One region of the Streptomyces sp. NPDC034043 genome, then DNA from elsewhere that is predicted to be linked to it. Evidence: riboswitches for the same ligand, from Rfam matches in the RefSeq annotation. Region 1 holds a riboswitch; the other holds the start of a gene.
The links. A riboswitch is a leader RNA that binds a small molecule or an ion and turns the genes downstream of it on or off. The one in region 1 is predicted to bind ZMP and ZTP.
Positions count from the first base shown of each region.

Region 2: another riboswitch for ZMP and ZTP. It lies ahead of ACZ51S_RS07460 (bifunctional 5,10-methylenetetrahydrofolate dehydrogenase/5,10-methenyltetrahydrofolate cyclohydrolase); the one in region 1 lies ahead of ACZ51S_RS12045 (serine hydroxymethyltransferase).

Region 1 covers NZ_JBVISF010000004.1:170,897-177,672, forward strand. The annotation lists gene ACZ51S_RS12020 (DMT family protein) at 1-15, opposite strand, end outside; gene ACZ51S_RS12025 (hypothetical protein) at 101-403, shown strand; gene ACZ51S_RS12030 (glutathionylspermidine synthase family protein) at 410-1,606, shown strand; gene ACZ51S_RS12035 (hypothetical protein) at 1,631-2,176, opposite strand; gene rocD (ornithine--oxo-acid transaminase) at 2,358-3,563, opposite strand; ZMP/ZTP riboswitch at 3,681-3,771, shown strand; gene ACZ51S_RS12045 (serine hydroxymethyltransferase) at 3,805-5,073, shown strand; gene trpS (tryptophan--tRNA ligase) at 5,279-6,292, shown strand; gene ACZ51S_RS12055 (2'-5' RNA ligase family protein) at 6,375-6,776, shown strand, end outside.
Region 2 covers NZ_JBVISF010000002.1:613,292-620,067, forward strand. The annotation lists gene ACZ51S_RS07450 (hypothetical protein) at 426-1,481, shown strand; gene ACZ51S_RS07455 (NADH:flavin oxidoreductase/NADH oxidase family protein) at 1,577-2,836, opposite strand; gene ACZ51S_RS07460 (bifunctional 5,10-methylenetetrahydrofolate dehydrogenase/5,10-methenyltetrahydrofolate cyclohydrolase) at 2,898-3,743, opposite strand; ZMP/ZTP riboswitch at 3,804-3,905, opposite strand; gene ACZ51S_RS07465 (methyltransferase domain-containing protein) at 3,963-4,724, shown strand; gene ACZ51S_RS07470 (RNA polymerase sigma factor) at 4,939-6,525, shown strand; gene ACZ51S_RS07475 (SRPBCC family protein) at 6,639-6,776, opposite strand, start outside.

The DNA of each region.
Region 1 (6,776 bases):
CACCCCAAGCAGCACGAACCGACTCTAGGTCACCATCGTGACAAGGGTGTGACGGCGGCCGGATTCCATACCCCCGCGCCACCGCTCTAGGGTGCAGGCCATGGATACCGGCAACACCACCAGACGACGCATGCGCTCCGGCGCGGTCGCCCTCGGCGGCATGGGCCTGCTCGCCGCCACCCTCGTGGCCTGCGGGAGCAACGACGAGCCCGACAAGCGCTGCGCCTCCCGCTCCACGCTGAACCACCTGAACTCGAAGGAGTGCAGGAGCGGCGGCACCGGCTCGTACTACTACGGCGGCACCGTCCGCAACGGCAAGGTGACCGGCGGCAGCTTCGACAAGTCCGCCGTCACCCGCGGCGGCATCGGCGGCCACAGCAGCTCCGGCTCCTCCGGCGGCTGAGCGCAGATGCAGCGGCACACCATCGAACCGCGCCCCGGCTGGCAGAAGACCGTCGAGGAGCAGGGTCTGATCTACCCCCTCACCCGCTACCCCGACGACTCCCTGCGGCCCTACTGGGACGAGAGCGCGTACTACTCCTTCTCGCTCCCGGAGGTCGAGGCCCTGGAGGAGGTCGTCGAGGAGCTGCACGCCATGTGCCTGGCCGCGGCCGCGCACATCGTCGAGCACGACCGCTTCGCGGACCTCGGCATCACCGATCCGAAACTGGCCGCGCGGATCACCGAGTCCTGGCGGCGGCGCGCCGAACAGCCGTCCCTCTACGGCCGGTTCGACCTGCGCTACGACGGCGCCGGCGAGCCCGCCAAGCTGCTGGAGTACAACGCCGACACGCCCACCTCCCTGGTGGAGGCGGCGAGCCCGCAGTGGTTCTGGATGGAGGAGCGCTTTCCCGGCGCCGACCAGTGGAACTCCCTCCACGAGCGCCTCGTCGAGGCGTGGCGGCACCAGGCCGAGCTGCTGCCGCCGGGCCCGGTGCACTTCGCGCACTCCGAGACCGACGAGCTCGGCGAGGACCTGATGACGGTCGCCTACCTCCAGGAGACCGCCGAGCAGGCCGGACTGGAGACGCACGCGCTCTCGGTGGAGACGATCGGCTGGGACAGCCTCTCGGGCCGGTTCGTGGACGAGCGGCTCCGCTTCATCCGCAGCTGCTTCAAGCTCTACCCGTGGGAGTGGCTGGTCACCGACGAGTTCGGGCCGCAGGTGCTGGGCACCTACGACCACGGCGGCGGCTCGGGCACCACCGCCTGGATCGAGCCGCTGTGGAAGATGCTGCTCGCCAACAAGGCGCTGCTGGCGATCCTCTGGGAGCTCTTCCCCGACCACCCGAACCTGCTGCCCGCCTACCTCGACGGCCCGCGCGAGCTGGCCGCCACCTGCGGGTACGCGGCCAAGCCGCTGCTGGGACGCGAGGGTGCCGGGGTCACGCTGCACGAGGCGGGCGGGGGCGGCGAGCCCTTCGTGCCGGCCGAGGGGGAGACGTACGTCTTCCAGGCGCTGGCCCCGCTGCCCGACTTCGACGGCAACCGCGTCGTGCTCGGCGCGTGGGTCGTCGAGGAGGAGGCGGCGGGGCTCGGCATCCGGGAATCGGCGGGGCTCGTCACGGACGAGTACGCCCGCTTCCTGCCCCACGTCATTCTGTAGCGCCGTCAGGGGCGTTCGGGGCCGTCAGTTGTCGTCGCCGCAGTAGCTGTCGAAGGACGTTTCGGCCCCCGACTTCCAGCCGCGCCAGTAGGACTCGGAGTGGTCCTGGCTCGTGTCGGGCTGGGCCGGGACGTCGCAGTTCGACCGGGACGCCGCCGCCATTCCGGCCGTGTGCCCGTCCGAGTAGCCCTTCTGGTACTCCCTCGAGTCGCCGGCGGAGGGCGTGGACCCCGTGACCTTGCAGTTCACGAAGACGAAGTCCTGGTCCTCGTTGACCGCGAGGACGGTGTAGTCGACGTTCTTCTGGAACCGCTGGACCCGGAAGTTGCCGTCGGCGTCGATGTTCAGCGGTTCGGTGGACTCGCCGTCGTTGAGGTTGCGCGGGGGAGTGAACCCCTCGCCGGTGATGACGACGAACCGCCCTTGCGGGTCGGGCGTGACCGTGCAGCTGGCGGCGGGTACCGCCGCCGGGGCGGCGGCGGCCGGTGCGGCGAGGGCAGCGGCGCCGCCCAGGGCGACGCAGGACGCCAGGACGCCGCAGAGCAGGGTGTGTCGGTTGCGTCGGTGCATGGGGTTGCTCCCATCGGAGGGTCGGGCCCGGGATCGGCAGGGCGCGCACCCGTACGCGTCCTCCCATCGTCCGGCGGACCGCTCCCGGTGTCCACCGCGGGGCCGGGAGCGGCGACGGGCGCCGCCGGGACCGGAGGGTCCGGCCGCGCCCGCCGCGCCCGCCTCCCGGCGCCGTCGGCCGTCAGGCGGAGAGCACCGACCGCAGCTGGTCCAGCCCCCAGTCCAGGTCCTCCTTGGTGATCACCAGCGGCGGCGCGATCCGGATCGTCGACCCGTGGGTGTCCTTCACCAGGACCCCGAGCTCCATCAGCTTCTCGGAGACCTCGCGGCCCGTCCCGCGCGACGGGGCGACGTCCACGCCCGCCCAGAGCCCGCGGCCGCGTACGGCGGTCACCGCGCCGCCGCCGGTCAGCAGGTTCAGCTCCCGGTGCAGGTGGTCGCCGAGTTCGGCGGCGCGCTCCTGGTACTCGCCGGTGCGCAGCATCGCGATCACCTCCAGCGCGACGGCACAGGCCAGCGGGTTCCCGCCGAAGGTGGACCCGTGCTCGCCGGGGCGGAACACCCCGAGCACGTCCCGGTCGGCGACCACGGCGGACACGGGCACGACCCCGCCGCCGAGCGCCTTGCCCAGGACGTACACGTCGGGCACGACGCCCTCGTGCTCGCACGCGAAGGTCCGGCCGGTGCGGCCCAGGCCCGACTGGATCTCGTCCGCCATGAACAGGACGTTCCGCCGGCGCGTCAGTTCCCGTACGCCCGCCAGGTATCCGGCGGGAGGGACGAGGACCCCCGCCTCGCCTTGGATCGGCTCCAGCAGCACGGCCACGGTGTTGGCGGTGACGGCGGCGTCGAGGGCGGTCAGGTCCCCGTAGGGGACGATCTCGAAGCCGGGCGTGTAGGGGCCGTAGTGGTCGCGGGCCTCGTGGTCGGTGGAGAAGGACACGATGGTCGTCGTACGGCCGTGGAAGTTGTCCGCGGCGACGACGATCTTGGCCTGGCCGTCGGGGACGCCCTTGACCTCGTACCCCCACTTGCGGGCCGTCTTCACCGCGGTCTCCACCGCCTCCGCGCCCGTGTTCATGGGCAGCACCATCTCCTTGCCGCAGAGCGCGGCCAGTTCGGCGCAGAAGTCGGCGAAGCGGTCGTGGTGGAAGGCGCGGGAGGTGAGGGTGACCCGCTCCAGCTGGGCGCGGGCGGCGTCGATCAGCCTGCGGTTGCCGTGGCCGAAGTTGAGCGCCGAGTACCCGGCGAGCATGTCGAGGTACCGGCGGCCCTCCACGTCGGTCATCCACGCCCCCTCCGCCGTCGCGACGACGATCGGCAGGGGGTGGTAGTTGTGCGCGCTGTGTTCGTCGGCGGAGCGGATGGCATCAGCAGTTCTCGACACGGGGTCTCCGATCGTCCGTCTGGCTGGTGGCGCGGGTGACGTGGGTGACGTCCTTTGTATCGTCGCTCGGATCGTGGGAGCGGAAACCTCCCCGGTGCCGCGCCAGCTAAGGTGTCCGGTACGCACGGCGACTGGCGTACGGAGAACGAACTCCGGGGGAGTCGAGCGCGCACGACCGCACACAGGGCCGCTCGCCTGGGCCTCGCGGGGACGAACCGACATCGACCCCGGAGGAGCCGCGATGACCGCGCACCGCCAGCCCGCCCTGTACGCCACCGACCCCGAGCTCGCCTCGCTCGTCACCGCCGAGGAGACGCTCCAGGCGGAGACCCTGCGGCTGATCCCCAGCGAGAACTACGTCTCCGCGGCCGTGCTGGAGGCATCCGGCACCGTCCTGCAGAACAAGTACAGCGAGGGCTACCCCGGCCGCCGGTACTACGAGGGCCAGCAGAACATCGACCGGGTCGAGGCCCTCGCCGTGGAGCGGGCCAAGGGCCTGTTCGGGGTGGACCACGCGAACGTCCAGCCCTACTCCGGCTCCCCGGCCAACCTGGCCGTCTACCTGGCCTTCGCGAAGCCCGGCGACACGGTGATGGGCATGGCCCTGCCGATGGGCGGCCACCTGACGCACGGCTGGGGCGTCTCGGCGACGGGCTCCTGGTTCCGCGGCGTCCAGTACGGCGTGCGGGCCGACACCGGGCTCATCGACTACGACGCGGTCCGGGAGCTGGCCCTGGCGGAGCGCCCGAAGATCATCTTCTGTGGTGGCACGGCCCTTCCGCGGACCATCGACTTCGCGGCCTTCGCCTCGATCGCCGAGGAGGCGGGCTCGGTACTGGTCGCGGACGTGGCCCACATCGCCGGCCTGATCGCGGGCGGCGCCCACCCCTCCCCGGCGGGGCACGTGGACGTGATCTCCACGACCACCCACAAGACCCTGCGCGGGCCGCGCGGCGCGATGCTGATGTGCCGGGAGGAGCACGCGAAGGCCATCGACAAGGCGGTCTTCCCGGGCCTCCAGGGCGGCCCGCACAACCAGACGACGGCGGGCATCGCGGTGGCCCTGCACGAGGCCGCGCAGCCGTCCTTCGTCTCGTACGCGCACGCGGTCGTCGCCAACGCGAAGGCGCTGGCCTCCGCCCTGCTGGAGCGCGGCTTCGACCTCGTCTCGGGCGGCACGGACAACCACCTGATCCTGATGGACCTGACCTCGCGGGACGTGCCGGGCAAGGTCGCGGCGAAGGCGCTGGACCGGGCGGGGATCGTCGTGAACTACAACACGGTGCCGTTCGACCCGCGCAAGCCGTTCGACCCGTCGGGCATCCGCATCGGCACCCCGTCGCTGACGTCGCGGGGCCTGGGGGCGGAGCACATGCCGCTGGTGGCGGGCTGGATCTCCCGCGCGGTCGACGCCGCCGCGAAGTCCGACGAGCCGGCCCTGGCCGGGATCCGCTCCGAGGTCGCGGACCTGATGGCCGCCTTCCCGGCCCCCGGCCTGCCGCTCGCCTGACCGGGAGAGCGGGGCGGGGGACCCACGCCCCCCGCCCCGCCCACGGGGCCTGACGGGCCGCCCGGCCGGGGGCGGGATCCGGCCACCGGGCACCCCTCCGCGCGGGCCGTCCGGGGCCGCCCCCCGGCCCCGGGCCCGAACCGCACCGGTGGGTTCCGGCCGGTGTGCGGCCGGAGAGCGGCCCCGCACCTGAGAGAATGGGGGCATGGCTTCTGATCGTCCCCGCGCGCTCTCCGGCATCCAGCCCACCTCCGGCTCGTTCCACCTCGGGAACTACCTCGGAGCGATCCGCCAGTACGTCGCCCTCCAGGAGACGCACGACGCCTTCTACATGGTCGTCGACCTGCACGCGATCACCATGCCGCAGGACCCGAAGGACCTCCGCGCGAACACCCGCCTGTCCGCCGCGCAGCTCCTCGCCGCCGGCCTGGACCCCGAGCGGTGCACGCTCTTCATCCAGAGCCACGTCCCGGAGCACGCGCAGCTGGGCTGGGTCATGAACTGCATCACCGGCTTCGGCGAGGCCAGCCGGATGACCCAGTTCAAGGACAAGTCCGCCAAGGGCGGGGTCAACAGCGCCAGCGTCGGCCTGTTCACCTACCCGATCCTCCAGGTCGCCGACATCCTCCTCTACCAGGCGAACGCCGTCCCGGTCGGCGAGGACCAGCGCCAGCACATCGAGCTGACCCGCGACCTGGCGGAGCGCTTCAACCAGCGCTTCGGCCGGACCTTCACCCTTCCCGCCGCGCACATCGTCAAGGAGGTCGCGAAGATCTACGACCTCCAGGACCCGGCGATCAAGATGTCGAAGTCCGCTTCCTCTCCCAAGGGCCTGATCAACCTCCTCGACGAGCCCAAGGTCACCGAGAAGAAGATCAAGAGCGCGGTCACCGACACCGGTTCCGAGATCCGCTTCGACACCGAGAACAAGCCGGGCGTCAGCAACCTGCTCACGATCTACTCCACCCTCACGGGCGAGTCGGTCCCCGCCCTGGAGGCCCAGTACGAGGGCAAGGGCTACGGCGCGCTCAAGACCGACCTCGCCGGTGTGATGGTCGATTTCGTCACACCCTTCAAGCAGCGCACCCAGGAGTACCTGGACGACCCGGAGACCCTGGACTCCCTGCTGGCCAAGGGTGCGGAGAAGGCCCGGGCGGTCGCCGCGGAGACCCTGGCGCAGGCCTACGACCGCCTCGGTTTCCTGCCCGCCAAGCACTGACGGACCGGCGCCCCTGGCGGCCGAGGGCGTGCTGGCGCCACACTGAGCGGCAGCACCTCGTACACACACCAAGGAGACACACGTGGGGACCGTAACGCTCGGCGTTTCGATCGCGGTCCCGGAGCCGTACGGCCGCCAGCTCCAGCAGCTGCGCGCCGGCTTCGGGGACGCCGCCGCGCACGGCATCCCCACGCACGTCACCCTCGTACCGCCCACCGAGGTGGAGGCGGACCGGCTGCCCGCCATCCGCGCCCACCTGACGGAGGTCGCGCGGGCCTTCAGGGCCTTCCCGATGCGCCTGGAGGGGACGGGAACCTTCCGCCCCCTCTCGCCGGTCGTCTTCGTCCGGCTCGCCGAGGGCACCCCGGACTGCACCCGCCTCCAGGGGCAGGTACGCGACCCCCGCGGGCCGCTCGCCCGCGAGCTGGCCTTCCCGTACCACCCGCACGTCACGGTCGCCCACGGGATCTCCGAGGAGGCGATG
Region 2 (6,776 bases), on a different contig from region 1:
ATGATGCCACGGGCGAGTCCGAGCAGACCGCGAGAAGTGCTGCGTGCAGGCAGAACCAGAGGCCGCCTTCCGTCCAGTCCCTCGGACGACGTCAGGCGGCCACGCCCGAGCAACCCGCAGTCCGGATGGACGCGTCGCGCCAGGCCACACCCGTACGCAAGACGTAGAGGATAGCGGCCGGCGCGACCCGGCGGCCCCCGGCCCTGGCTGAATGCGACTGGCCTGGGAAGCGCTTCCGGCCGGGGAGGGCCCGACGCAGAATGTCCGGTCGGAGCGGGTGTCCGTCCGATCCCCCGCTCTCGCCAACAGTGCAGGGGGACGTTGTGACAACGCGGTTGATGACGGCGGCGGCTCTGACGGCGGGGCTCATCGCCCCATGGGGGACGGCCGGTGACGCGCAACCCGCCCCGCAAGCGGGGAGGGTGATGCGTGAGCTGCGGCCGCCGGACGGGTACGCGTCGACGCACAGTCCCGAACTCCTGAGCAACGGCGGGCATGCCGTCGGCATGGCGAGCGACGCCCGGGGAGAACTGCACACCCATGTGCGGTGGGAACCCGACGGGTCGGTCGTCCGTCTCGGCGGCCTCGGGACCCAGTGGATGGACCCCAAGGCGATCACTGACGACGGGGTCATCGCCGGTCACGCCGCGACCCCCGACGACAAGAACCACGCGGTCACGTGGGACGCCTCCGGTACGCCCAAGCGGCTGGAGGAGCCCGCCGGATACCTGGAGTCCTGGGCCGACGACATCAACAACCAGCACGTGACGGTGGGAACGGCAACGCTCTACCACGACATCTGGGCCGTGCGCTGGGACCGTGACGGCAGGGTGACCTTCCTGGAACGCCCTCAGGGTGCCATCGGCAGCCATGCGACCGGTATCAACGACAGCGGGGAGATCATCGGAGGGGCCCGTTTCGGCGGCGGCCTCGGCGCGGCCGTGCGCTGGGATGCCACCGGGAAGGTCACGTACCTGGGCATCGACCCCTTGCGCTCCGGAGCCGTGGACATCAACAACCGGGGAACGATCGCCGGCAGCGCGTTCGACCCCACCACGGGCAGCTGGCGCGCCGCCCGCGCGCTGCGCTGCTGCGTCTTCCGCGTCATGCCCGGATCGTCCGCGGACAGCACGCTCTTCGACGTGAACAACCGCGATGTGTTCCTGGGCAGCCAGAGGCGTGCCGACGGCTGGTCGGACATGGTCCGCTGGGAGATCGACCGCATGGTGGTGCTCAAGCCCGTTCCCGGGACCACCGACATCCACGTGGCCCCTCAGCTCAACGACTCCGGCCTCGCCATCGGCTCTTCGGATCGACGGGCCGCGATCTGGGACATCGGCGGCAACGCGTCCTTCCTTCCCGACGAGAAGCCCGGGCACGTCGTGCAGAACTCCTCCGCTGCCGCGATCAACAATGCCGGGCAGGTCCTCGGACAAGTCACCTACTGGGACGTCCCCCGGCATGCGGTCATCTGGCAGTGAAGGGGTCCGGTGCCGTGACCGGGAAGGCCCGCCGGGCCGGATGGTGAGGCCCGGGCTGCGGGGCGGTGTCCCCCGCGGGGTGCCGCGAGCCGGCTCTAGGCGGTCCCCCGCGGGGTGCCGCACGCCGGCTCGCGCGAGAGCCAGGCCCCGTACGCTCGGACCCTGCGCCGGTGCCGGATGTTGTCCGCGGTGAGGATCCAGCGGGGGGAGACCCGGGCGCGGGGTTCCAGCCCGTGGGCCAGCCGGTCCAGCTGGAAGCGTACGAGGGCCAGCGTGCCGGCGGCCGCCAGGCTCCGGTCGCGCCACTCGAGCCGGGGCACGTCCACCCGCGCGTCCTCGCCCGCCCGCCAGCGCCGGGGCAGGTCGGGGCACAGGGCGAGGGCGGAGGCCATGCCGACGACGGCGACGCCGCGGGCCAGGGCCTTCTCGGCCGTGGCGCGGCGGGTGATGCCGCCGGTGAGCATCAGCGGCACGGCCGCCGTCCCCAGCAGGTGTTCCGCGAGGGAGAGGAAGTAGGCCTCCCGTTCCAGGGTCCGCTGGTCGGTGGTGTGGCCCATGCTGGCGGGGCTCTCGACGGTCCCGCCGGACAGCTCGACCAGGTCGACGCCGAGGCCGTCGAGGGCCGTGATGACCTGGGCGGCCTCCTCGGTGTCGAAACCGCCGCGCTGGAAGTCGGCGGCGTTCAGCTTCACCCCGATCGCGAAGCCCGTCGAGACGCCGGCGCGGACGGCGCCGACGGTCTCCGTGAGCATCCGTACGCGGTTGTCGAGGCTGCCGCCCCAGCGGTCGGTGCGCCGGTTGACGAGCGGGGAGAGGAACTGGCTGAGCAGGTAGCCGTGCGCGGCGTGGATCTGCACCCCGTGGAAGCCCGCCTCCTCGGCCCGCCGGGCGGTGAGGGCGAAGCGGGCGATCGTCGCGCCGATGTCGGCCTCGGTCATGGCGGTGGGGTGGGCGAAGCGCTTGGTGTGCCGGCCGAGGCGGATGGGGACGGCGGAAGGGGCCCACGCGGTGCCGGGCATGTCGGAGCCGACCTGGCGGCCCGGGTGGTTGATCTGCATCCAGACCCGGGCGTCGCCGGACGTCGCGGCGTCGGCCCAGCGGCGGAAGGGCTCCAGCGGGGAACGCGCGTCGAGGACGACGGTGCCCGGGGAGGTCAGGGCCCGCCGGTCGACCATCACGTTGCCGGTGATGACCAGTCCGGCGCCGCCCCGCGCCCAGCGGGCGTACAGCCGCTCCAGGCGGGTGTCGGGGAGCTGGCCGGGCTGGGCGGCGAAGCTCTCCTCCATGGCGGCCTTGGCGAGACGGTTGGGGAGGGTGGTGCCGCCGGGAAGGTCCAGCGGTGCGAACAGGTCCATCCGGGTCCCCCCATGCTCGTGGCGCGGCCGTCACGCGGGGCCGCGCCACAAGATGATCGCCTCAGAGGTCCGCGAGGTCCAGCCCGGCCTGGGCCGCGGCGGCCCGGACGGTCTGCTCCAGCAGCACCGCGATCGTCATCGGGCCGACGCCGCCGGGCACCGGGGTGATCAGGGAGGCGCGGGCGGCGGCCGACTCGAAGTGGACGTCGCCGACGTTGCCCTCGTTGTACCCGGCGTCGAGGACGACCGCGCCGGGCTTGATGTCCTCGCCCCGGATGAACTCCGCCTTGCCGACCGCGGCGACCAGGACGTCCGCCTGGCGCACGATCGAAGACAGGTCGCGGGTACGGGAGTGGCAGTAGGTGACGGTGGCGTTCTTCTCCAGCAGCAGCATCCCGGCGGGCTTGCCCAGGATCGCGCTGCGGCCGACGACGACGGCGTGCTTCCCGGTGAGGTCCACCCCGTACTCCTCCAGCAGGCGCATGATGCCGCCGGGGGTGCAGGAGACGAAGCCGGGCAGGCCGAAGCCCATGGCGGCGAAGGAGTGCATCGTCACACCGTCGACGTCCTTGCCGGGGGCGATGGCCTCGAAGGCGGCGCGCTCGTCGATGTGGTGCGGGACGGGGTGCTGGAGCAGGATGCCGCTGATCTCCGGGTCCTCGGAGAGGGCGGTGATCGTGGCGACGAGCTCCTCGGTGGTGGTCGCGGCCGGCAGCTCCACGTGGCGGGAGGTGATCCCGGCCTTGGCGCAACGGTTCTGCTTCATCCGTACGTAGGTGACGGAGGCCGGGTCCTCGCCGACGAGGACGGTGGCCAGGCAGGGAGCGGTACCGGTGCGCTCGGTGATCTTCGCCGCGAGGGCGGCGGTCCGCTCCGAGACGCGGCGGGCGAGGGCGGTGCCGTCCATGAGCTGGGCGGTGGCGGTGGGGGCAGTCGTCACGGGGTCTCCTGAACGTCGCTGCGGATCGCGGTTCGCCCAGGCGCGCGGCAGACGGCGTACGGCCCCGCGGGCCCACACCGGGCCGCTCCCCGGTGGTGATCCACCCGAACGCCAGTCACGGCCCGGTGCCCACTGTAGTCGACATATCCGGTGGAAGAGCGGGGACCGAGCTGGGACGATCGGGACATGACGCGCACGTTCGACCATCTCGTCGCCGAGGCCGGGTCCGTCTCGGTGGACGGCTGGGACTTCTCCTGGCTCGACGGCCGGGCCACCGAGCAGCGGCCCTCCTGGGGCTACCAGCGCCTGCTCGGCGAGCGTCTGGGACAGGTCGGCTCCGTCCTGGACATCCAGACCGGCGGCGGCGAGGTCCTCGCCGGAGCGGGCCCGCTGCCCGCGCTGACGGCGGCCACGGAGTCCTGGCCGCCGAACGTCCGGAAGGCGACCCGGCTGCTGCACCCGCTGGGCGCGGTGGTGGTGGCGGACCCCGACGAGCCGCCGCTGCCCTTCGCCGACGAGGCCTTCGAGCTGGTCGTCAGCCGGCACCCGGTGACCGTCTGGTGGGACGAGATCGCCCGGGTGCTGGTGCCGGGCGGCACCTACCTCTCGCAGCAGGTGGGTCCGGCCAGCGTCTTCGAGCTCGTCGAGTACTTCCTCGGCCCGCAGCCGGAGGAGGTCCGCCGCGCCCGCCACCCCGACGACGCGGCCGCCGACGCCGCGAAGGCGGGTCTGGAGGTGGTCGACCTGCGCTCCGAGCGGCTGCGTACGGAGTTCCACGACATCGGGGCCGTGATCTACTTCCTGCGGAAGGTGATCTGGATGGTGCCCGGCTTCACGGTCGGGCAGTACCGGGAGCGGCTGCGCGAGCTCCACGAACGGATCGGACGCGAAGGTCCGTTCGTCGCGCACACCGCCCGTTTCCTCATCGAAGCCCGCAAGAAGGGGTGACCGGGAGGGCCGACGGATCCCCGCCGGATCGGTTGCGCGGGCACAGCGTGGCGCAGGTCACTCAATTCAGCGCGTAACGAATCGACTCGGGCAGGCGATGAACCGACAGGTGTCCTCGCGCGGCCCCGGAATACAGACCCGCTTCGGTCTGTTTCCCGAGTCCGCGCGATGATGTCCCGCCCACTCCTTATCTGTTCGCAACGAGAGGCTCCTTGTGTCGCTCAGCCCGTCCCGTACGTTCCCTCCGGAGATCGCCGAATCCGAGGCCCTGGTCGCGCTCGTCGAGCGCGGCCGCGAGCAGGGTCACATCAACGGTGACGATGTCCGCCAGGCCTTCGAGGCCGGCCGCATCCCGGTGGACCAGTGGAAGCGGGTCCTGCGCAGCCTGAACCAGGTCCTGGACGAGGAGGGTGTCGCCCTCCACGTCAGCGCCGCCCCCGCCACGAAGGCTGCTGCCAAGAAGCCCCGCAAGGCAGCCGCCGCCCCGGCCCGCACCGTGACGAAGAAGGCGGTCGCCGCACCGCGTCCCATCGGCGCGCGCAAGGCCTCCGCCACCGCTCCCGCCCCGGCCGCCGCCGCGGCGATATCCGCTCCGTCGGCCACCGCTTCGCAGGAGGTGTCGGCCGAGGCCGCCGCCGAGCCCAAGAAGCGGGCGGTCAAGAAGACCGCCGCCAAGAAGGCGACGGCCACCAAGAAGACCGCGGCCTCGAAGAAGGCCGGCGCCAAGGACGCCGACGACGCCGAGACCCCGGTCGTCGAGGGTGAGGACTGGGCCGTCGAGGACCTCGCCGACGACGCCGAGGAGGAGACGCCCAAGGCGGCCGGCCAGGGCTTCGTGCTGTCCGACGACGACGAGGACGACGCCCCGGCGCAGACCGTCATGGTCGCCGGTGCCACCGCCGACCCGGTCAAGGACTACCTGAAGCTGATCGGCAAGGTGCCGCTCCTCAACGCCGAGCAGGAGGTCGAGCTCGCCAAGCGCATCGAGGCGGGTCTGTTCTCCGAGTACAAGCTCGAAGAGGAGGAGGACCACAAGCCCGCCTTCAAGCGCGAGCTGGAGATCCTCGTCGAGGACGGCCGCCGCGCCAAGAACCACCTGCTGGAGGCCAACCTCCGTCTCGTGGTCTCGCTGGCCAAGCGCTACACCGGCCGCGGCATGCTCTTCCTGGACCTGATCCAGGAGGGCAACGTCGGTCTGATCCGCGCGGTGGAGAAGTTCGACTACACCAAGGGCTTCAAGTTCTCCACGTACGCGACCTGGTGGATCCGGCAGGCGATCACGCGCGCCATGGCCGACCAGTCGCGCACCATCCGCATCCCCGTCCACATGGTCGAGATCATCAACAAGCTCGCCCGTGTGCAGCGCCAGATGCTCCAGGACCTGGGCCGCGAGCCCACCCCGGAGGAGCTGGGCAAGGAACTCGACATGACCCCCGAGAAGGTCATCGAGGTCCAGAAGTACGGCCGCGAGCCGATCTCGCTGCACACCCCGCTGGGTGAGGAGGGCGACAGCGAGTTCGGTGACCTCATCGAGGACTCCGAGGCGGTCGTCCCGGCCGACGCCGTGTCCTTCACCTTCCTCCAGGAGCAGCTGCAGTCGATCCTGGGCACGCTCTCCGAGCGTGAGGCCGGCGTGGTCTCCATGCGTTACGGCCTCAACGACGGCCAGCCGAAGACGCTGGACGAGATCGGCCGCGTGTACGGGGTCACCCGTGAGCGCATCCGCCAGATCGAGTCGAAGACGATGTCGAAGCTGCGCCACCCGTCGCGTTCGCAGGTGCTGCGCGACTACCTGGACTGATCCGCTCCCGGTACCGGCACACACCGGAGGCCCGCGCCGTACGGCGCGGGCCTCCGCGTTTTCCGCCTGGGCACCGGGGCTGTCCGCCGCTGACAGCGGCGGACAGCTGCCGGTCAGTGCTCCAGCAGGTGCTTGAGCTTCTCCTCGTTGCGGGGCATCTCCTTGCGCATCCTGGGCTTCACCACGAGGGGGACGAGGCCCCTGCCCAGGCCGTGGCCCTCGAAGTCGACGGAGAGGGTGACGCGCGAGCG